3 regions of the Methylobacterium flocculans genome follow, and region 2 is predicted to be linked to each of the others. Evidence: predicted binding sites of a transcription regulator. Region 2 holds the regulator's gene; each other region holds the start of a gene.
The links. Region 2 encodes PhoB, which activates phosphate uptake and scavenging genes when phosphate is short. Its sites were predicted from a motif close to TGTCATNNANCTGTCAT; they were not measured.

Region 1: a site for PhoB is predicted at 3,157-3,173, ahead of OF380_RS21520 (RNA degradosome polyphosphate kinase). Genes of this name have one in related genera too.
Region 3: a site for PhoB is predicted at 5,250-5,266, ahead of OF380_RS07545 (acid phosphatase). Genes of this name have one in related genera too.

What each region holds. Positions count from the first base shown of each region.
Region 1 covers NZ_CP107532.1:4,477,778-4,485,236, forward strand. The annotation lists gene purM (phosphoribosylformylglycinamidine cyclo-ligase) at 1-958, opposite strand, end outside; gene OF380_RS21510 (AI-2E family transporter) at 1,273-2,367, shown strand; gene OF380_RS21515 (P-loop NTPase family protein) at 2,364-3,104, shown strand; gene OF380_RS21520 (RNA degradosome polyphosphate kinase) at 3,236-5,743, shown strand; gene ppx (exopolyphosphatase) at 5,766-7,310, shown strand; gene OF380_RS21530 (YgjV family protein) at 7,331-7,459, opposite strand, start outside.
Region 2 covers NZ_CP107532.1:2,364,950-2,372,408, reverse strand. The annotation lists gene OF380_RS10980 (NAD(P)-dependent oxidoreductase) at 1-156, opposite strand, end outside; gene OF380_RS10975 (alpha/beta fold hydrolase) at 197-1,240, opposite strand; gene OF380_RS10970 (MFS transporter) at 1,385-2,779, shown strand; gene OF380_RS10965 (SDR family NAD(P)-dependent oxidoreductase) at 2,879-3,682, shown strand; gene phoB (phosphate regulon transcriptional regulator PhoB) at 3,772-4,470, opposite strand; gene phoU (phosphate signaling complex protein PhoU) at 4,498-5,223, opposite strand; gene pstB (phosphate ABC transporter ATP-binding protein PstB) at 5,323-6,141, opposite strand; gene pstA (phosphate ABC transporter permease PstA) at 6,197-7,090, opposite strand; gene pstC (phosphate ABC transporter permease subunit PstC) at 7,126-7,459, opposite strand, start outside.
Region 3 covers NZ_CP107532.1:1,631,914-1,639,372, reverse strand. The annotation lists gene OF380_RS07570 (potassium transporter Kup) at 1-531, opposite strand, end outside; gene ispG (flavodoxin-dependent (E)-4-hydroxy-3-methylbut-2-enyl-diphosphate synthase) at 732-2,039, opposite strand; gene OF380_RS07560 (patatin-like phospholipase family protein) at 2,394-3,506, shown strand; gene OF380_RS07555 (sigma-70 family RNA polymerase sigma factor) at 3,628-4,266, shown strand; gene OF380_RS07550 (anti-sigma factor family protein) at 4,376-5,167, shown strand; gene OF380_RS07545 (acid phosphatase) at 5,326-6,189, shown strand; gene OF380_RS07540 (TerC family protein) at 6,466-7,221, opposite strand; gene OF380_RS07535 (lipid kinase) at 7,332-7,459, opposite strand, start outside.

The DNA of each region.
Region 1 (7,459 bases), 2.1 Mb from region 2:
TGACGCTGTCCGGCGCCACCACCACGACCATGCCGATGCCGCAGTTGAAGGTCCGCAGCATCTCGGCCTCGGCGACCCCGCCGACCTCGGAGAGCCAGCCGAAGACCGGCGGCGGGATGATCGCGTCGAGGTCGATCCGGATGCCGACGCCGTCGGGGAGCACGCGGGGCAGGTTGTCGGGAAAGCCCCCGCCGGTGATGTGGGCGAGCGCCTTGATGCCGTCCGTGGTCTTCAGGGCGGCGAGCAGGGGCTTCACGTAGATCTGGGTCGGCTCCAGCAGGGCCTCGCCGAGGGAGCGGGTGGGCTCGAAGGGGGCGGGATCGTCGTAGGACAGGCCGCTCTTCTCGACGATGCGGCGCACCAGCGAGAAGCCGTTGGAATGCACGCCCGAGGAGGGCAGGCCCAGCACCACGTCGCCCGGCACGATGTTGCCGCGCGGCAGCAGGGTGCCGCGCTCGGCCGCGCCCACGCTGAAGCCGGCCAGATCGTAGTCGGACCCATCGTAGAGGCCCGGCATCTCGGCGGTCTCGCCGCCGATCAGGGCGCAGCCGGCGATCCGGCAGCCCGCCGCGATGCCCCGCACGATGTCGGCGCCGACCCCCGGCACCAGCTTGGCGGTGGCGAAGTAGTCGAGGAAGAACAGCGGCTCGGCGCCCTGCACGATGATGTCGTTCACGCACATCGCCACGAGGTCGATGCCGATGGTGTCGTGGCGGTTCGTCTCGATGGCGATCTTCACCTTGGTGCCGACGCCGTCGTTGGCGGCCACCAGGATCGGATCCTTGAAGCCGGCGGCCTTCAGGTCGAACAGCCCGCCGAAGCCGCCGATCTCGGCATCCGCGCCCGGCCGGCGGGTGGCGCGCACCAGCGGCTTGATCGTCTCGACCATGGCGTTGCCGGCATCGATGTCGACGCCCGCCTCCGCGTAGGTCATTCCGTTCCCGTGTTCGGCCGTCATCGGCACCTCGTCTCAACGTCCTTCGATCGCTGCTCTAACGGGTCGCGCCGGTCTCGGCGAGTCGGGAATGGCGCGTCGCGCCGTTGCAATCCCGCTCCGACGGGATCCGGGGCGGATCGCGGCGTCGCGAACCACGTCCGCCACGTCGGGGGGATGCGGCAGGCTTCGATTCGCGGAATGCCGGTCCCGGCGCGGCCGCCGCACGGAGGCGAACGGCGGCCGACAGCATGATTCGCTCCAAGCGCAGGCTTGACCGCACCCGCTCGGCTTCCCACTGTTGGGCCCTCAACGACGATCCGAGCGGGGAACGGCCGATGCGCGGCAGGGCGATGATCGGGCTGATGGCCCTCGCGGGCCTGGCGCTCCTGCTCTACCTGCTCGCCGACGTGATGCTGCCCTTCGTGGCGGGCCTCGCGCTGGCCTATCTCCTCGATCCCATCGCCGACCGACTGGAGCGCCTCGGGCTCGGGCGGCTCTCGGCCTCGCTCCTCATCCTCGCGGTCTTCGTGGTGGGACTGGTGGTGGTCCTGCTCCTCGTGGTGCCGCTTGCCGCCAACCAGGTCTCGGCGCTGGTGGCGACCCTGCCCGGCATGGTCTCGCGGCTGCAGGGCATCCTCGCCGACCGGGCGGGGCCGCTGCTGCAGCGGATGGGGGGTGCCGACGTGCTCACCGACCTGCAATCCCAGGTCGGCACCCTGGTGGGGCAGGGGGGCACCTGGTTCCTGACCTTCCTCAAATCCCTCTGGACCGGCAGCCAGGCGCTGATCTCCATCGCCTCCCTGCTGGTGGTGACGCCCGTGGTGGCGTTCTACCTGCTGGTCGACTGGGACCGGATGGTCGCGTCCGTCGACGGCTGGGTGCCCCCGCGCCACCGCCCGGTGGTCCGGCGCCTCGGGCGCGAGATCGACGGGGCGGTGACGGGCTTCGTGCGCGGCCAGACCCTGGTCTGCCTCATCCTCGGCACGTTCTACGCCGTGGGGCTGTTCTGCGTGGGCCTGAACTTCGGCGTGCTGATCGGGCTGATCGCGGGCTTCCTCACCTTCATCCCGTATGTCGGCACGCTGACCGGGTTCCTGCTCTCGGCCGGCGTCGCCCTGGCGCAGTTCTGGCCGGATTCCGACTGGCTGCACCTCGGCCTCACCATCGGCGTGTTCGTCGTGGGGCAGTTCCTGGAGGGCAACATCATCTCGCCCAAGCTGGTCGGCGAATCCGTGGGCCTGCACCCGGTCTGGCTGATGTTCGCGCTCCTCGCCTTCGGCTCCCTGTTCGGCTTCCTCGGCCTGCTGCTGGCGGTGCCGGTGGCGGCCTCCCTCGGCGTGCTGGTGCGCTTCGCCCTGGAGCGTTATCTCCGCAGCCCGCTCTATGATGGGACCGGCTCCAAGCTCCTGATCCAGCGCGACCCGCAATGACCTCCCGCGACAACGTCCCTCCGAAGCAGCTGGCCTTCGACCTGCCCGCCGACCCGCGCTACGGCCGCGAGGACTTCCTCGTGGGCCCGGCCAACGAGGCCGCCTACGCGCTGATCGAGGCCTGGCCGAACTGGCCGGACACGGTCTGCCTGCTCACCGGCCCCTCGGGCAGCGGCAAGAGCCATCTCGCCTCGATCTGGGCGACGCGCTCGCATGCCTGGACCGCGAAGGCCGCCGAGATCACCGCCGCCACGGTGCCGCGCTTCCTCTCCAACGGCGCCCTGGTGATCGAGGACATCGACGCCGAGCCTCGCGACGAGGCGGCCCTGTTCCACCTCCTCAATCTCGCCCGCGAACGCGCCTGCCCGGTGCTCGTCACCTCCGCCCTCTCCGTGGAGGCCCTGGGCCTGACCACGGCCGACCTGCGCTCGCGCCTGCGGCTCGCCCCCGGCGCCACGATCCTGCCGCCCGACGACGCCCTGCTGCGCGCCGTCCTGGTGAAGCTGTTCGTGGACCGCCAGCTCGTGGTGGACCTCGCCATCGTCGAGGCCCTGGCCCTGCGCATCGACCGCTCCCTGGGACGCGCCCGCGAGGTGGTGACGGCCCTCGACCGCGACGCCCTGAGCCGGGGCCGGCGCATCACCCGGCCCCTGGCGCTGGCGGTGCTGGACCGGCTCGGCTTCGGCGCGGAGGGGTCCGAGGACGACGAGGAATCCGACCCCGACGCCGCCCCGTAAGGTCCGTCCCGGGCCATTCCCGGCCAGCGTGAAGTCGTTACCGGCGGGCGATTGTCACCGAAGGGTCAAGAAGAGCGGGCCGGCCCGTGCTAGGAAGCCGCACCTCAATGAAGGAGAGAGCCTTGGCGGATATGGACTCGGACGCGACCCCTGCGAAGACCGGCACGACATCGCAGGATTCGCATGGCACCGAGCACGCGCATGGCACGGCGAACGCACCCGGCACCGCGAACGCGCCCGGCACCGAGACCCGTCCACGGCCGGCGGCCCGCACCGCCCCGCGCAGGGTCGCCGCGCAACGCAATGCCGCCGCCATCCTGGCCGCCAAGCCTGTCTCCGAGTCCGCTCCCGAGTCCGTCTCCGAGACGACGCCCCAGGAGGCTCCTCCCGTGCCCGACGCCCTGCCGGATGCCGACCTCGACCTGCCCTCCGCCGGCGAGCTTCCCGCGCCCATCGAGGTGACGCCCGGGGTGGAGGCCCGTGATTCGGTGCGCGAGGCGGGCCTCGCGCTCCGGCACTCGCCCGAACGCTTCGTCAACCGCGAGCTTTCCTGGCTGCAGTTCAACCGGCGCGTGCTGGAGGAGGCCTCGAATCCCCACCACCCGCTGCTGGAGCAGCTGCGCTTCCTCTCGATCTCGGCCAACAACCTCGACGAGTTCTTCATGGTGCGGGTCGCCGGCCTGCACGATCAGGTCCGCGCCGGCCTCGTGCTGCCCTCGCAGGACGGCCTCACCCCCTCCGAACAGCTGGCGCGCGTCGGCGCGGAGGTCTCGCGCCTCGCCCTCGACCAGCAGACCCGCTGGCGTGAGCTGCGCCACGACCTCCTCGGCGTCGGCATCGAGCTGATGGAGCCCGCCGGCCTGACCCCGGAGCACAAGGCCTGGCTGGAGGACTACTTCCTCAACCACGTCCTTCCGGTGCTGACGCCGCTCGCCATCGACCCCGCGCACCCGTTCCCGTTCATCCCCAACCTCGGCTCCACCGTGGCGCTGATGCTGGTGCGCCCGCGCGACGGGCGGACGCTGCGCGCGCTGATCCGCCTGCCGGCGGTGCTCGACCGCTTCGTGCGGCTGCCGGATGCGGAGAACGACGCCACCGCCCGCTTCATCGCCATCGAGCAGGTCATCATCCTGTTCACCGGGCGGCTCTTCCCCGGCTACGCGGTGCGCGGGCAGGGCGCCTTCCGGGTCATCCGCGATTCGGACCTCGAGATCGAGGAGGAGGCCGAGGACCTCGTCCTGCATTTCGAGAGCGCCCTGAAGCAGCGCCGGCGCGGCGTGGTCATCCGCCTCGAGATCGAGGCCGGGATGCCGGAGGACCTGCGCGCCTTCGTGGCCGACGAACTGGAGATGGGCAGCGACGCGGTGATCTTCGTGGAGGGGATGCTCGCCCTCAACGAGCTCTCGCAGATCGTCGGGATCGACCGGCCCGACCTGAAGTTCAAGTCCTACAACCCGCGCTTTCCCGAGCGCATCCGCGAGAGCGGCGGCGACGTGTTCGCGGCGATCCGCCAGAAGGACTTCACCGTCCACCACCCCTACGAGTCCTTCGACGCGGTGGTGCAGTTCCTCGCCCAGGCCGCCCGCGACCCGAACGTGGTGGCGATCAAGCAGACGCTCTACCGCACCTCCTCGAACTCGCCGATCGTCGCGGCGCTCGCGGAAGCCGCCGAACTCGGCAAGTCCGTCACGGCGCTGGTCGAGCTGAAGGCCCGCTTCGACGAGGAAGCCAATATCCGCTGGGCGCGCAACCTGGAGAAGGCCGGCGCGCAGGTGGTGTTCGGCTTCATCGAGCTGAAGACCCACGCCAAGCTGTCGATGGTGGTGCGACGCGAGGGCGACCGGCTCGTCACCTACTGCCACGTCGGCACCGGCAACTACCACCCGATCACCGCGCGCATCTACACCGACCTCTCCTTCTTCACCGCCGACCCGGCGGTGGCGCGCGATGTCGGCCGCATCTTCAACTACATCACCGGCTACGCGGAACCGGCCGAACTCGAGCGGATGTCGGTCTCGCCGCTCACCCTGAAGCCACGCCTCCTGGAGGACATCGAGGCGGAGGTGGCCCATGCCCGGGCCGGGCGCCCGGCGGCGATCTGGCTGAAGTGCAACTCGCTGGTCGACCAGCAGATCATCGACGCGCTCTACGACGCCTCCCAGGCCGGCGTGCAGATCGACTGCGTGGTGCGCGGCATCTGCTGCCTCAGGCCCGGCATCCCCGGCCTCTCGGAGACGATCCGGGTGAAATCGATCGTCGGGCGCTTCCTCGAGCACGGGCGCGTCTACTGCTTCGGCAACGGCGTCGGGCTGCCCCACCCCAAGGCCACCGTCTACATCTCGTCGGCCGACCTCATGAGCCGCAACCTCGACCGCCGGGTGGAGGCGCTGCTGCCGATCACCAACCCGACGGTGCATCAGCAGGTGCTGGACCAGATCATGCTCGCCAACCTCCTCGACAACCGCCAGAGCTGGCGTGTACTGGCGTCGGGCGCCAGCGAGCGGATCCAACCTGCCGAAGGGGAAGAGCCGTTCAATGCGCATAAGTATTTCATGACGAACCCGAGCCTGTCCGGGCGCGGAAAGTCGTCGAAGAAGTCGAGCCCGCGCGCCCTGAGCCGACGCGCGCAGCGTGGCTGACGGACCGTTCGGAGGAGCCCGCATGGGCCTCGACCCTGCCCGCCCCCAACCCTTTCGGGGAACGCCGTTCCACGGGACCGGGGACCATATCGAACCGGTGGCGATCATCGACATCGGCTCGAACTCGGTGCGGCTCGTCGCCTATGACGGGCTGACCCGGGCACCGACGCCTCTCTACAATGAGAAGGTGCTGTGCGGCCTGGGCCGCAACGTGCTCACCTCGGGCCGACTCAACGAGGAGGCGGTGCGCCGGGCCCTGCTGGCGCTCGCGCGGTTCCGGGTGCTCTGCGAGACCATGCGGGTCACGCGGGTCTTCGTCCTCGCCACCGCCGCCGCGCGCGACGCCGAGAACGGACCCGACTTCCTGGCGGCGGCGGAGGCCGCCTGCGGCCAGCGCATCGAGCTGCTCTCCGGCCGGCGCGAGGCCGAGCTCTCGGCGCTCGGCGTGATCTCGGGGTTCCATGCCCCCGACGGCGTGGTCGGCGACCTCGGCGGCGGCTCCCTCGAACTCGTAGACGTGCGCGGGGCCACGGTCGGCATGGGCGTGACCATGCCGCTGGGCGGCCTCGCCCTGCAGGATCTCTCCGGCGGCTCGGTCAAGAAGGCCCTCAAGATCGTCCGCGAGAACCTGAAGAAGGCGGCCCCGCAGCTGGAGACCCTGCGCGGGCGCAGCTTCTATGCGGTGGGCGGCACCTGGCGCGCCCTGGCCCGCCTGCACCAGTCGGCCCGGGGCTACCCCCTCCACGTGATGCACGGCTACAGCGTCGAGCCCTCCGACGAGCTGAACTTCCTCGAGATGGTGGAGCGCACCGACGCCGCCCTCCTGCAGGACGTGGAAAGCGTGTCGGAGGCCCGGCGCCCGCTGCTCGCCTACGGCGCTGTGGTGCTGGAGGAGATCATCCGCATCGGGCGCCCGCGCGAACTCGCGGTCTCGGCCTCCGGCGTGCGCGAGGGCCTGCTCTACGAGCAGCTCGACCGCGACGCGCGGCTCGCCGACCCGCTGCTGGCGGCGGCCGCCGAACTGAACGCCCTGCGCGCCCGCTCGCCGGGCCATGCCCACGACCTGATCGCCTGGAGCGACCGCTTCATCGCGAGCCTCGACGCGCCCGAGACCGCCGACGAGCGCCGCCTGCGCCACGCCGCCTGCCTGCTCTCCGACATCGGCTGGCGGGCCCACCCCGATTACCGCGGCGAGCAGAGCGTCAACGTCATCACCCACGCGGGCTTCGTCGGCATCGATCATCCGGGGCGCGCCTACCTGGCGCTGGCCATCTACTTCCGCCACGAGGGCATCGCGCCCGAGAAGGCGAGCCCGATGCTGCGCAACCTCGCCGGGCCCCGCCTGTTCGAGCGCGCTCGCCTGCTCGGCGGCCTGTTGCGCCTCGCCTTCCCCCTCTCGGCCGGCATGGAGAGCGCGCTCGGCCGCCTGCCCGTCCTGGTCCAGGAGGGCCGGGTGACCCTGACGCTGCCCCCGGACCAGACGGCGCTCCCCGGCGACCGCATCCTGAACCGGGTGCGGGGCCTCGGACGCCTGCTCGGCCTCGACGGACGGATCGTCGGCGGCTGAACGCGCCGCCGGCGGGCACCTCACCCCGCCGCGACGCCGTCGGGCGCCCAATCCGATCGCGCCGGAACGGGGCTCTGCTGGCGCAGCAGCGCGATCCCGAGCCCCGTCAGGGTGAGCAGGTCGCAGGTCAGGCCGAAGACCGAGCCGAC
Region 2 (7,459 bases):
GAAGGCCTCGGCGGCCTCGGCCACCGGGATCGCGCCCGCGAGCCCCTCGGCCGCGCCGGGCGAGCGGTTCCAGACCCGCACCCGGTGCCCGGCGCGCACCAGGCTCGCCGCCATGCCGCGTCCCATCCGGCCGAGGCCGATCACACCCACATCCATCCTGTCCGCCTGCATATCCGCTCCTGTCTTCGCGCGGCGCTCAATGGCCGTTGAGGAATTCGAGGGTCAGCCCGTTGAAGCGGTCCGTCGCCTCCATGTGGACGAGATGGCCGATGCCGGGCAGCACCTCGGCGCGGGCATTCGGCATCCGCGCCGCCAGCGCCCGCGCGTGCTCCGCGTTGCGGCCCATGCCGGCGCGCAGGGCCTCCGGCGCGAAGGGCTTGCCGGGAGCGTTGTGGTCGTTCTCGCCCATGACGAACAGCGTCGGCACCGCGATCAGCGGGATCTCGTGCACCACGGGCTGGCCCCAGATGATTTGGTAGGAATTGACGAAGGACTGGAGCCAGCGCGGGTACTCGCCCGAGCCCTTCACCCGCTCGCGCAGGGACACGAAGGGCTCGATGGCCGAGGCCGGCAGCGAGAGCGAATAGCTCGTCATCAGCTGGCGGCGATAGGACTCGGCCGTGGCATCGCCCTCCAGGCGCAGCAGGGTCGCGTCGGGGACCGGCGGCACCGTGAAGCGGTAATCCTCCAGGCCGATCGGCGCTTCGAGGACGAGGCTGTTGACGCGGGTCGGCGCGTTGCGGGTCAGGCGCACCGCGAGCATGCCGCCCATGGAATGCGCCACCACGTCGACGCGGGGCAGGCCGAGGGCGTCGAGGAGCGCCACGGTGTCGGCCGCCATGGTGTCGAAGCTGAACGGGCTCACGGGCTTCGACGACTTGCCGAAGCCGAGCTGGTCGGGGGCCACCACGCGGTATCCGGCGCCCGCGAGCGCCTGGATCACCGGTTGCCAGTAGCTCGCCGGAAAGTTGCGCCCGTGCAGGAGCAGCACGCTGCGCCCGTTGGGCTGCCCCTGCGCCGGCACGTCCATGTAGGCGAGCCGCTGGCGCTCGCCGTCGCGGGTCCGCTCGAGGAACCGGACCGGATACGGGTAGGCGAAGCCCTCGAGACCGATGCCGAGCGGCGTGGTGTCGTCCGCCGCGCGGGCGGCGAGGGGCGCGAGCGACATCTGGGCGGCCAGGAGCAGGACGGACAGGCGAACGAGCGCGGCGGGCAATCCGGTCATACGAGATCCGATCATGGGCGATCCTGGCGACGAGGCGCGACGCGCGCGCGAGAAGGGTCCGCAGGGTTTAGCGCGCGGCGACGGGCGCGAGGTGACATAGGACACCTGCGAGACCCGCATCCCTTGCGAAACACGCGGCGGCGTCCCAGGGGTCCATGCATGACCGACGATTCCCCGAAGCCCGTCCCGCCACCCGCGATGGACGGATTGCCGGTGCGGGAGCGCATGCTGGCGCTGCTGGCGATCGGGCTCGCCATGACCATGGCGGTGCTCGACGGGGCCATCGTCAACGTGGCCCTGCCGGTCATGGCCAAGGATCTGGGGGTGGAGCCCTCGGCCGCGATCTTCGTGACCAACAGCTTCCAGATCGCCGTGACCGCCTCCCTGCTGCCGCTGGCCTCGCTCGGGGACATCCTGGGCTATCGCCGGGTCTACCTCACGGGTCTGGTCCTGTTCACGCTGGCGTCCCTGGCCTGCGCCGTCGCGCCCTCCCTCGACTGGCTGGTGGCCGCGCGGATCGCGCAGGGACTGGGCGCCGCCGGCGTCATGAGCGTCAACATCGCGCTGGTGCGCTTCATCTACCCGCACCGGCTGATCGGGCGGGGGGTCGGCAACGTCGCCCTGGTGGTGGCGATGGCCTCGGCGGCCGGGCCGACGGTGGCGGCCGGCATCCTCTCCGTGGCGAGCTGGCCCTGGCTGTTCCTCGTCAACCTGCCCGTGGGGCTCATCGCCCTGACGGTCGGCGCGCGCACCCTGCCGGTGACGCCCCGGAGCGGGGGCCGCTTCGATGTCCGCAGCGCGCTCCTCAACGCCCTGACCTTCGGCCTCCTCATCATCGGCGTCGACGGCCTCGGCGATCCGGCCACGCGGGGCCTGGCGCTGGCGGAGATCGGCGCGGCGCTCGCCGTCGGCACGGTCTTCGTCTGGACGCAGACGCGTCTCGCCCGCCCGCTCCTGCCCGTGGACCTCCTGCGGATTCCCGCCTTCGCCCTCTCGATGGCGACCTCCATCGCCGCGTTCGGAGCGCAGATGATGGCCTACGTCGCCCTGCCCTTCTATTTCCAGGACGTGCTGCGCCTCTCCGAGACGCAGACCGGCTTCCTGATGACGCCCTGGCCCATCGCCATCGCGCTGACGGCGCCGATCTCGGGGCGCCTCGCCGACCGCTACGCGCCGGGGCTGCTCGGCGGCCTCGGCCTCGCCCTGATGGCCACGGGGCTCGCCGCCATCGCGCTGTTGCCGGAGGGCGCCTCGCACCTCGACATCGGCTGGCGCCTGACCCTGTGCGGCCTCGGCTTCGGTCTGTTCCAATCCCCCAACAACAAGGTCATCATCACGAGCGCGCCCCGCGACCGCAGCGGCGGGGCGAGCGGCATGCAATCGACCGCCCGCCTCACCGGCCAGTCCTTCGGGGCCGCCCTGGTGGCGGTGATCTTCGGCCTGCACCAGGGGGCGCCCCCCGCCGGGCCGGTCTCCGCCACCCTGTGGTGCGCCGTGGGGCTCGCCGCCTTCGGCGCGGTGGCGAGCGTGCTGCGGCGCCAGCCGGAGGGGTGACGGCGGAGCGCGCAGGCTTTGCGCCGGAGGCATGACCGCCGATCGCACCAACGGTCGCGCCGGGCGTTGACCCGGCAATTCCCACGCGAGGACGAGTCCATGAACATCGACCTGTCGGGCCGGCGCGCCCTCGTCACCGGCTCCACGGGCGGCATCGGCTACGCCATCGCGAGGGCGCTCGCAGAGATGGGCGCCACCGTGGCGATCAACGGGCGCACGCAGGACCGGGTCCGCGACGCCATCGACCGCCTCAAGCGCGAGACGGGCCATGCGGGCTTCATCGGCGCGCCGGGCGACGTGGCCAACCCGGACGGCACCGCCCGCGTGGTCGCGGGCCTGCCGGACATCGACATCCTGGTGAACAACACGGGCATCTTCGAGCCGAAACCCTTCTTCGAGATCCCGGACGAGGATTGGCACCGCTTCTTCGAGACCAACGTGATGAGCGGGGTGCGCCTGTCGCGTGCCTATACGCCCGGCATGGTCCAGCGCGGCTGGGGCCGCGTGGTCTTCATCTCCAGCGAATCGGGCGTGAACATCCCGGTGGAGATGGTGCATTACGGCATGACGAAGACGGCCCAACTCGCCGTCGCGCGCGGCCTCGCCGAGACGGTCGCGGGCAGCGGCGTCACCGTGAACAGCGTCCTGCCCGGGCCGACCCTCTCGGAGGGCGTCGCCGATTTCATGCGGAGCATGGCGCCGGCATCGGGAGGCGGCGAGGTCGATCTCGACGCGGCGGGCCGGGCCTTCGTGGCCGAACACCGCCCGACCTCGCTGATCGGGCGGCTCGCCACCGTCGAGGAGGTGGCCAGCATGGTGGCCTACGTCTGCAGCCCGGCCGCCAGCGCCACCAGCGGCGCGGCCCTGCGGGTCGATGGCGGCACGGTGCGCAGCATCGTCTGAACGCGGACGGGCCCGATGCCGGACTTTTTCCGCGCACGCGGGATCAGGGTCCGGCCGCGGGGGTCAACGCCAGCCGGAAATGTTGCCGCCTACTCCCCCTCGAACATCTCGTCGAAGGAGTAGCCCGAGCCGCGTACGGTGCGGATCGGGTCGCTCTGGCGCGGGCGGTTCAGCGCCTTGCGCAGGCGGCCCACATGGACGTCCACGGTGCGTTCGTCGATGTAGACGTCGTGGCCCCAGACCCCGTCGAGGAGTTGCTCGCGGGAGAAGACCCGGCCGGGGCTCTGCATCAGGAATTCGAGGAGCTTGAACTCGGTGGGTCCGAGATGGATCTCCCGGCCCTCGCGACGGATGCGGTGGCTGACCCGGTCGAGCTCGATGTCGCCCGCCACCAGCAGGTTGGCCACGTGCGCGGGCTTCGCCCGGCGCAGCAGCGCGCGCACGCGGGCGAGCAGTTCCGGCACCGAGAACGGCTTGACGATGTAGTCGTCCGCCCCCGTGCCGAGGCCCCGGATGCGGTCGCCCTCCTCGCCCCGGGCGGTGAGCATGATCACCGGCAGGCGCTCGGTCTCGCGCCGCGCCCGGATGCGCCGGCACAGTTCGATGCCGGAGAGGGCCGGCAGCATCCAGTCGAGGAGGACGAGGTCGGGCACCTGCTCCTGCAGGCGCAGGTCGGCCTCGTCGCCCCGCGCGGCCGAGTCGACGATGAAGCCCTCGGCCTCGAGGTTGTAGCGGAGGAGGAGGGTCAGGGCCTCCTCGTCCTCGACGATCAGGATACGCGTACTCATCCGTGTGCTTTCCGTGCGGCGCGATCCTCAGACCGCGCCGGGCATCTCCACCGTCGCGTAGTTGGAGGCGTCGTTCTTCGGACGCTCCCGCTCCGCCAGCAGGTTCTCGCCGGTGACGAGGTAGTGGATCGTCTCGGCGATGTTGGTGGTGTGGTCGCCGATGCGCTCGATGTTCTTGGCCACGAACAGGAGGTGCGTGCAGAACGAGATGTTGCGCGGATCCTCCATCATGTAGGTCAGGAGCTCGCGGAACAGCGAGTTGTAGAGCGCGTCGATGGCGTCGTCCCGCTCCCACACGTCGAGCGCCGCCTTGGTGTCGCGGCCCGCATAGGCGTCGAGCACGTCCTTGAGCTGCTCCTGCACCAGGTCGCTCATGTGCTGGACGCCGATGACGATCTTCTGCGGCTGGATCTGGTCGGCGATCGCCACCACGCGCTTGGCGATGTTCTTGGCGAGATCGCCGATGCGCTCGATGTCGTTCGAGACGCGGATGGCCGTGACCGTCTCGCGCAGGTCGATCGCCAGGGGCTGGCGCCGGGCGATGAGCAGGATCGCCCGCTCCTCGATCTCGCGCTGGAGGATATCGAGGCGCACGTCGGCGCCGATCACCGCCTGGGCGAGGACGGCGTCCCGGCGCACCAGGGCCTGGCTCGCTTCCGCCATCATCTTCTCGGCGATGCCGCCCATCTCGGAGATCGAGCGGCGCAGATTTTCAAGGTCCGTGTCGTAGGACTTGACGATGTGGTCGGACATGGGGGTCGCACTCCGCGATCGGGCCCGCCTGTCCGGGGGCCGCCAGGGCGATGGGGTCGGGCGCGGACCGGGGAAAGGTCCGCCACGGGCCGCCGTGGATCAGCCGAACCGGCCGGTGATGTAGTCCTGGGTCTGGCGCTTCTCCGGGTTCATGAAGATGCGCGTGGTCGGGCCGAACTCCACGAGTTCGCCGAGATACATGAAGGCGGTGAACTGCGAGATGCGCGCGGCCTGCTGCATGTTGTGCGTCACGATGACGATCGTGAATTCGGAGCGCAACTGCTCGATCAGCTCCTCGATGCGGCCCGTCGAGATCGGGTCGAGGGCCGAGGTCGGCTCGTCGAACAGGATGACCTCGGGGCGCTGGGCCACGGTGCGGGCGATGCAGAGGCGCTGCTGCTGACCGCCGGACAGGCCCATGCCGGACTGCTTGAGCTTGTCCTTGACCTCGTCCCAGAGGGCGGCCTTGCGCAGGGATTCCTCGACGCGGACGTCGAGGTCGGCCTTGGGCAGCTTCTCGTAGAGGCGCAGGCCGAAGGCGACGTTGTCGTAGATCGACATCGGGAAGGGCGTCGGCTTCTGGAACACCATGCCGATACGCGAGCGCAACTCGTTCAGGTCGACCTTGGCATCGAGGACGTTCTGGCCGTCGAGGAGGATCTCGCCTTCCGCGCGCTGCTCCGGATAGAGGCTGTAGATCCGGTTGAAGGTGCGCAGAAGGGTCGACTTCCCGCAGCCCGACGGGCCGATCAGCGCCGTGACCTGGCGATCGTGGAAGTTGAGGTTGACCGACTTCAGGCCGTGGAAGCTGCCGTAGTAGAAGTTCAGGTCCCTGACGGCGATGCGGACCGGGGAATTCTCGTCGGCCTTGTGGCGTCCGGTGAGCTGCGCTTGGGTGATCGCGGGGGCGGCGTTCATCGGTTCGGCATCCTGTCGATCGAAGATGGGAGAGGGCAAGGCGGCGCGCTGAGGGTCAGCGCGACCGATCGGTCTTGATGACGAAGCGGGCCACGACCGACAGGGCGAGGATCGTGATGGTGATGAGGAGGGCGCCGGCCCAGGCGAGCTGCTGCCAGTTCGGGTAGGGCGAGAGCGCGAACTGGTAGATCATCACCGGAAGGTTCGGGATGCCGCCCATGAGGTCGGCGCGGAACCAGCTGTTGTTGTTGAGCGCGGTGAACAGCAGGGGCGCGGTCTCGCCGGCGATGCGGGCGAGCGCCAGGATGATGCCGGTGACGATGCCGGCGCTGGCGCCGCGCCAGGTGATGCTCTTGATGACGATGGAGGGGGGCGCGCCGAGCGCCGCGCCGGCCTCGCGCAGGGTCGAGGGCACGAGGCGCAGCATGTCCTCGGTGGTGCGCACGATGACCGGGGTGGCGATGATCGCGAGCGCCACCGCGCCGGCCCAGCCCGAATAGGTCCCCATCGGGCGCACCATCAGGGTGTAGACGAACAGGCCGATGAGGATGGAGGGCGCCGAGAGCAGGATGTCGTTGAGGAAGCGGATGACGTCGGCGAGCTTCGAGTTGCGGCCGTACTCGGCCAGGAACGTGCCGGCCATCACGCCGACGGGCGTCGCCACCATGATGCCGAGGAAGGTCAGCACGAGGCTGCCGAGGATCGCGTTGGCGATGCCGCCGCCCTCGGAGCCGGGGCCCGGGGTCGGCTCGGTGAACAGCAGGGGCGAGAAGCCCTTCACGCCCTCGACCACCAGCATGAACAGGATCGAGCCGAGCACGACGATGCCGATCAGGGTGGCGAGGGTGCTCGCCAGGATGAGGGTGCGGTCGGCGATGCGGCGGCCGGACCGGACCCGGCTGACATGGGCCGGGGCGGCGGTGGTGGCGATGGGGTTGGCGGCGTCCATGATGCGGTTCCTGACGTCTCGGTGAGGGGGAGGTCTCAGGCGACCTTGGCGCGGCGGGTGAGGATGCGGGCGATGATCAGGACGAAGAAGGTGATGACGAAGAGGATGCAGCCCAGCGCCATCAGGGAGTTCAGCTGCAGGCCGTCGGCTTCGTTGAATTCGTTGGCGATGCGGGAGGCGATGGTGGAGCCCGGATCGAAGACCGAGCCGGAGAGCCGGTTGGCGTTGCCGATCACGAAGGTCACCGCCATGGTCTCGCCGAGCGCGCGGCCGAGGCCGAGCATGATCGCGCCGATGATCGAGACCGAGGCCTGGGGCACGAGCACGTGGCGCACGACCTCCCAGGTGGTGCAGCCGATGCCGTAGGCG
Region 3 (7,459 bases), 730 kb from region 2:
CGCGATGGTGATCGGCAGCACGTAGGATTCGAGGGCCGGCGTGACGAGCTTCAGGCCCTCCACGGCCGAGAGCACCGAGATCGCCGGGGTGATGATGGCGTCGCCGTAGAACAGCGAGGCGCCGACGAGCCCGAACATGAACACGATGCGCGAGCCGCCGAGCGCTGAGCGGGCGAGCGCCATCAGCGAGAGGATGCCGCCCTCGCCGTTGTTGTCCATCCGCATCAGGATGACGACGTACTTGATGGTGACGATGAGGACGAGGGCCCACAGGATCAGCGAGGCGACGCCGAGCACCTCCTCGCGCAGCAGGATGCCGTCGGCCCGGGCCGAGACCAGGGCCTCGCGGAAGGCGTAGAGGGGGCTCGTCCCGATATCGCCGTAGACGACGCCGATGGAGCCGAGAACCAGGGTCCACAGGCTCGCGGGCGCGTGGGCGCGGGCGGTCTCGCCCTGGCCCTCGACCGGCGGTGGCGCGCCGGCACCCTCGGATTTGGGGGGTTGCGCGCTCGAAGTGGCGGTTTGCGTCATTCGGCTCGATCGAGGCTCTTAGCGAGCCCAACGCCTCGCGGCGCGGTGTCAGACCGCGCGCGGGAACGCCGGGGCCGGTCCCGACGGTGTCGGGCGGCGGGGGACGGTTGCGTTCACGCTATCATGCGGCGCAGCATGCGAGAACGGCAACCCCGCCGGGGCCGCCGTTCCATCACAGGTGGTGCGCCGGTCGTCGCTGCTTATTCGGCGGCGGTGCGGGCACCCGAGCCGAAGCGACGCTCGATGTAGTCGGTCACCACGGTCTCGAAATCCTTGGCCAGCGTCGGCCCGCGCAGGGTCATGGCCTTCTTGCCGTCGATGAAGACCGGGGCGGTCGGGGTCTCACCCGTGCCGGGAAGGGAGATGCCGATATCGGCATGCTTCGATTCGCCGGGGCCGTTCACGATGCAGCCCATCACCGCGACATTGAGGCCCTCGACGCCGGGATAGGCCTTCTTCCACTCGGGCATCGAGTTGACGATCCAGTTCTGGATGTCGCGGGCGAGTTCCTGGAACGTGGTCGAGGTGGTGCGGCCGCAGCCCGGGCAGGCGGCGACGAGGGGCACGAAGGTCCGGAACCCCATGGTCTGGAGGAGTTCCTGGCTCGCCTTCACCTCGACGGTGCGGTCGCCGCCGGGCTCGGGGGTGAGCGAGTAGCGGATCGTGTCGCCGATGCCTTCCTGCAGCAGCACGCCGATGGCGGCCGATGCCGCCACCAGGCCCTTCGAACCCATGCCGGCTTCCGTGAGGCCGAGGTGGATGGCGAAGTCCGAGCGGCGCGCCACCTCGCGATAGACCGCGATGAGGTCCTGCACCGCCGAGACCTTGGCGGAGAGGATGATCCGGTCCTTCGGCAGGCCGAGTTCCACGGCGCGCTCGGCCGAGGTCAGGGCCGACTGCACCATGGCCTCGCGCATCACCGCGCGGGCATCGATGGGCCGGGGCGAGCGGGCGTTCTCGTCCATGAGGTGGGTGAGGAGCGCCTCGTCCAGCGAACCCCAGTTCGCCCCGATGCGCACGGTCTTCCCGTAGCGGACCGCCTGCTCGATGATGGTGGAGAACTGGGTGTCCTTCTTCTCCTTGAAGCCGACGTTGCCCGGGTTGATCCGGTACTTGGCCAGCGCCTCGGCGCAGGCCGGATGGTCGGAAAGGAGCTTGTGGCCGATGTAGTGGAAGTCGCCCACCAGCGGCACGTGCACGCCGATGCGGTCCAGGCGCTCGCGGATCTTGGGGACGGCGGCCGCCGCCTCGTCGCGGTCGACGGTGATGCGCACGAGCTCGGAGCCGGCGCGGGCGAGCTGGGCCACCTGCGCCACCGTGCCGTCGATGTCGGCGGTGTCGGTGTTGGTCATCGACTGGACGACGATCGGCGCGCCGCCGCCCACGGTCACGGCACCCTCGCCCGACCCGATGGTGACGCCGACGGTGCGGTGCCGGGGGCTCGGGCCTGCGATCTCGGGTCCGGTGCCGGCGATCGGGTTGACGGGAGTGGCGTCCATGATGTCCATCGTTGACCGTGCGCTCCGAGGAACGTCCATCGGCGACCGGATGCCAGCGCCCCGGCCGGTCCGGGCCGGGTGGCGGCGTTCCGATGCCGCAAACAATACGCCCTCGATCATTTAGCTGAGATGACGGCGGGCGGGCGTCAAGCCCGCTGCGTCACCGGACGGGCCGGAGGGCGCAGCGAGTGCCGGGATCGTATTCGGCTCCTCCCATGTCCCATCTCAGCCGCGATGTCGAGTTTCCGGGGGCCTCCGGGGGGCAGGGCTGCGCAGGGGGCAGGGAACCGCTGCATCTTCCCGCCTGTTTGTGGCCTTGCGGCACCATATATTGCGGTGCAGCATAGAGCCCAGGAGACCAGCATGCTCGATCCGGATCAGGAACCGCCGGTCGATTCCCTCATCGACGTTCCGGTCGAGCACGACCTGCCGATGCGCCCCTCCGCCAACACGCGCGTCATGGCGGGGCCGCGCGCGGAGAAGACGGTGGCGCTGGCCCTCCAGGGCGGCGGCGCGCACGGCGCCTTCACCTGGGGCGTCCTCGACGCGCTGATCGAGGACGGGCGCCTCGGCTTCGAGGCGATCACGGGGGCGAGTGCGGGCGCCATGAACGCCGTCGTGATGGTGGATGGCTGGCTGGAGGACGGTCCCGAGGGCGCGCGCCGGGCCCTCGGGCGGTTCTGGCGCGAGGTCAGCCTCGACGGCGACCTCTGGCCCTCGCAACGCAAGGCCCTGAGCGGCGTGTTCGAGTTCTGGGCGAACAATCCCGTGGTGGAGTTCTGGAGCCGGGCGTTCCGGACCAGCCCCTACGCGTCGAACCCGCTGAACTACAATCCCCTGCGCAAGGTCCTGGCCGCGCAGGTGGATTTCGAGCGCCTGCGCGCGGCCGACACGGCGGGCGTGTTCGTCTCCGCCACCAATGTGTGGACGGGCAAGCTCGCGGTGTTCGAGCGCGAGGCGCTCAACGTCGACCACCTCATGGCCTCGGCCTGCCTGCCCACCGTGTTCCAGGCGGTGGAGATCGACGGCGTGCCGTACTGGGATGGCGGCTACCTCGGCAACCCGCCCCTCTACCCGCTCTATCGCGGCGCCGAGACCCGCGACATCGTCCTCGTTCAGATCAACCCGGTGGAGCGCCGCGAGACGCCGCGCACCCCGCAGGAGATCCAGGACCGCCTCAACGAAATCACCTTCAACGCCAACCTCATGCGCGAATTGCGCGCCATCGACTTCGTCGATCACCTCATCGAGGAGGGGGTGCTGGGACGGGGCGAATACAAGTCGCAATACGTCCACCGGATCGACGGGACCGGCGCCCTCGACGACTACCAGGCCTCCTCGCGCCTCGACGCCCGCTGGCGGGTGTTCGAGCGCCTGCGCGACAAGGGGCGCGGCGCCGCCCGGGCCTGGCTCGCGGACAACTATGAGGGGATCGGCCGCGCCTGTACCCTCGACCTCGAAGCGACCTATCGTTGAGGGAGGCCACCGACCGCTGATCCGGCAGGGTCCGACGACATGACCCAAAGGCATGACCCGACGGACGGGTCCGCCGCCCCGGCGGCGGATTAAACCATGCGGGTGAAGCGTTGATGTTCCTATGACGACAGAACCCAGCCGGCCCGGCCCCACCTCCATCGTCGACCTGCTCGTGCCGCTGCGGCGCTACGCCCGCGCGCTGACCCGCGACACCCTCCGAGCCGACGACCTCGTCCACGACGCCCTGGTGCGGGCCCTCGAGTCGGGGCAGGCGGCACGGCCGAACACCAACCTGCGCACCTGGATGATGACGGTCCTGCACAACGTCTTCATCGACGAGCAGCGCCGCAAGCGGGTCGAGGCCCGCCACGCCGACACGCTGGTCCAGATGAGCGACGAGGTGACGCCGCCCTCGCAGGAGGCGCAGGTCCGCCTCGGCCAGATCCGCCGCGCCTTCCTTACCCTGCCGGAGGAGCAGCGCGCCGCCCTTCACCTCGTGACTCTCGAGGGCATGGCCTACGCGGATGCGGCGGCCGTGCTCGGCATTCCCATCGGCACGCTGATGTCGCGCCTCGGCCGGGGCCGCGCCGCGTTGCGGGCCTTCGAGGAGGGCGAGCGCACCCCCGAGCGACCGGGCGGCAGCGTCGCCGAGCGCCGCCAGCGCCTCGCCACCGAGCGTCCCCGCCTGCGTCTCGTGGCGCAGGACGACGCCGAAAGCGCGTTTCCGTCACGGCCCGGCCGGGCCGTCGGCGACACCTGATTTTCATGACCCCGGGGAGGATCGGCGCCGAGGGGCCGGTCTCTCCCGAAGCGTGGCCGGGACTCCTTGTCCGGGGACGCGCACCCTGTATTCGACCGGAGCCGACGCCATGGAACCGACCGCGATGATCGACCCGATCACCGAGAACGACCTCACCGCCTACGTGGACGGGCAGCTCGACGGGCTGCGCCGCCTCGATGTCGAAGCCTACCTCGCGCGCAATCCCGAGACCGCCGCGCTGATCATGGCCGATCTGCACGATCGCGACGCCCTGTGTCAGGCCTTCGCCGCCCTGCCGGGCGCCGGCCCCGAGCGCAACCGGGCCGCCGCCCGGCGTCTCGACCGCACCCTGGCCTGGCGCCGGTTCGGCGACCGCCTGCGCCGCGCCGCCGTCATCGCCCTGCTGGTCGGGACGGGATGGCTCGCACATTCGGACGGTCCCTTCTTCGGCGTGCCCGACACCTTCGCCTCGCCCGTCGACCCCGCCCTGGTGGCCGATGCCCGCCACGCCCGCGAGGCGGCGCAGGTGCGCTTCCGGATCGCCTCGCAGCGTGCCCTGGCGGGCTCCTACGATCGCGACGGAATCCGGGCGGCCACCGGCATCGCCCTGCCAGACCTGCCGGCGGAGTGGACCGTGCGTGACGTGCAGATCGTGCCCGCCCGCACCGGAACGGGTGTCGAGGTGATGATCGATGCCGGCACGCTCGGCGAGGTCTCGCTCTTCGCCACGCGCGGGCCCGACGCCAACGTGGCGCCGAGCGTGATCGCGAGCCCCGGCGACGGGGAGACCGCCTACTGGACCGCCGCCCGCACGGCCTACGCGCTCAGCGGCGGCCGCGATCAGGTCGGACTCACGAACGCGGCGCGCCGTCTCGCGGGGCACGAGGCCGAGAAGCTCTGACACGAGGCGCCGGGTCGGCACCGGATCGAGGGGATGGTTCAGGCAAGTGCGAGGTCGGAACGGGCGGCGTTCAGGTTAGGAATGCCATATGCCTGTTGCATGGGAACCCTAATCTCCCGAGACACTTGCTCTTTGTCACTTCTGATCCCGAGACGCCGATGGCCCGCCTGCCCTTCGTCCTGACCCTCCTCGCCGCCGCCGCGCCTCTGCTGGCCTTGCCCTCGGCGGCACAGGCCCAGGACGCGCCGCAGAAACCGGCCTCCGCCCCCTCCGTGGGCACGGCGCCCCTGACGCCGGACAAGCCCGCGCGCGCGCCCTACCTCACCGACGCGCAGGCCCCCGATACCGTGGCGATCCTCGCAGCCCCGCCGCGTGGGCACTCGGCCTCCGAGGCTGCCGACAAGGCCGCCTTCAACGCCACCCGATCGCTCAAGGGCAGCCCCCGCTGGGCGCTGGCCACCACGGACGTGGCGGACGGGGCCTCGGCGATCCTCGATGATTTCGCCTGCGTGATCGGTCAGCGCATCGACCAGTCCCGGGCGCCGGCGCTGATGACGCTGCTGGAGCGCACGCGCCTCGACATCGCCCGGGCGACCCGCGCGCCGAAGCTGCATTACCGCCGCCTGCGTCCCTTCGTGGGCAACGAGGCGGAGATCTGCGTGATCCGCACCTCGGAACTCAGCAACGCCTTCAGCTTCCCCTCCAGCCACGCGACCCAGGCCTGGACCTACGCTTCGATCATGGCCACGCTGATGCCCGAGAAGGCGACGCAGTTCTTCGTCCGAGCCCGCTCCTATGGCGAGAGCCGCGTCGTCTGCGGCCTCCACTGGCTGAGCGACATCGAGGCCGGGCGCACCACGGCGAGCGCGGTCTACGCCACCCTCCAGGGCGATCCGGGATTTCGAAGCGATCTGGAGAAGGCCCGCACCGAACTCGGCAAGCTGATCTCCGCCGGCGGTGCGCAGCCCGACCGCGCCGTCTGCGCACGCGAGGAGGCCGCGGCCCGCGAGCCGATCCTGTAGGTTCCGGTTTCCGTCAACCGGTGGACGGGGGCGCCCCCGTCCTCAAGGCAGGAGCGCACCATCCCACTCTGTGGCTCGGGGTTTCCGCGCGTCCGATGAAGCGCTGGCTGTTCCCGCTCGCCGAACGAGGGGGTTTGGGTTGTCGCGCCGGTTGCCGAACTCGGCGTTGGGAGCAGCTCGAACCGACATGCCGTCCCCGTAACCTGCGAAAGCTCAAGGTGCGGCCGGTCTCCCAGCCGCACCCCGGTTTTCCCGTGAAACATTAACCACGTCGTTTCACGGTTTGGTCATCGTCCCAGACTGGGCTCGCTTGCGCCGACGAGCCACCATGTTCAGCCCCTCGACGCCCGCCGAGAAGGCCATGGCGGTGTAGATGTAGCCCTTCGGCACATGCGCCCCGAAGCCCTCCGCGATCAGCGTCATGCCGATCATGATGAGAAAGCCGAGCGCCAGCATCACCACGGTCGGGTTGGCGGCGATGAAGCGCGAGAGCGGGTCGGCGGCCAGCAGCATCACGGAGACCGCCGCGATCACGGCGATGACCATGATCGGCACGTGTTCCGTCATGCCCACCGCGGTGATGATGCTGTCGATGGAGAACACGAGGTCGAGGACGAGGATCTGACCGATCGCCGCGGCGAAGCCGAGGCTGACCTTGCCGCTCCCCGGAACCGTGTCCTGCGGGTCGGGGTCGACGCTGTGGTGGATCTCCTTGGTGGCCTTCCACAGCAGGAAGAGGCCACCGGCGATGAGGATGAGGTCGCGCCAGGAGAAGCCCTTGCCGAAGACCTCGAAGACCGGCTGCGTCAGGGCGACGATGTACGCGATGGTGGCGAGCAGCCCGAGGCGCAGGACGAGGGCGAGGCCGATGCCGATGCGGCGGGCCTTCTGCTGGTGCTCGGGCGGCAGCTTGTTGGTGAGGATCGAGATGAAGATGAGGTTGTCGATGCCGAGCACGACCTCCATCACCACCAGGGTGGCGAGGGCCACCCAGGCTGTCGGGTCGCTAGCGAGTTGAATCAGGCTGTCCACGTGGGCCTCGTTCGAGAAATCGGGACCCGCGCCCCGCGCGTTCGGCGGCGTGCACAGGTCCGGGAGGGATCAGGAGGAGGTGCCGCCCCGAGGGGGGCGGCGCTGGGTGCTCAGGCTGCCGGCGCCTGAACGCCGGCCGCGACGCCGGGTCGATCGCCGGGGGCGGGGCTGAAGATCCGCACCGCCTTGGGCAGCACCTTGAAGTGCGCCGGGGTGTAGGTGGAGAGTTCCCCATCGG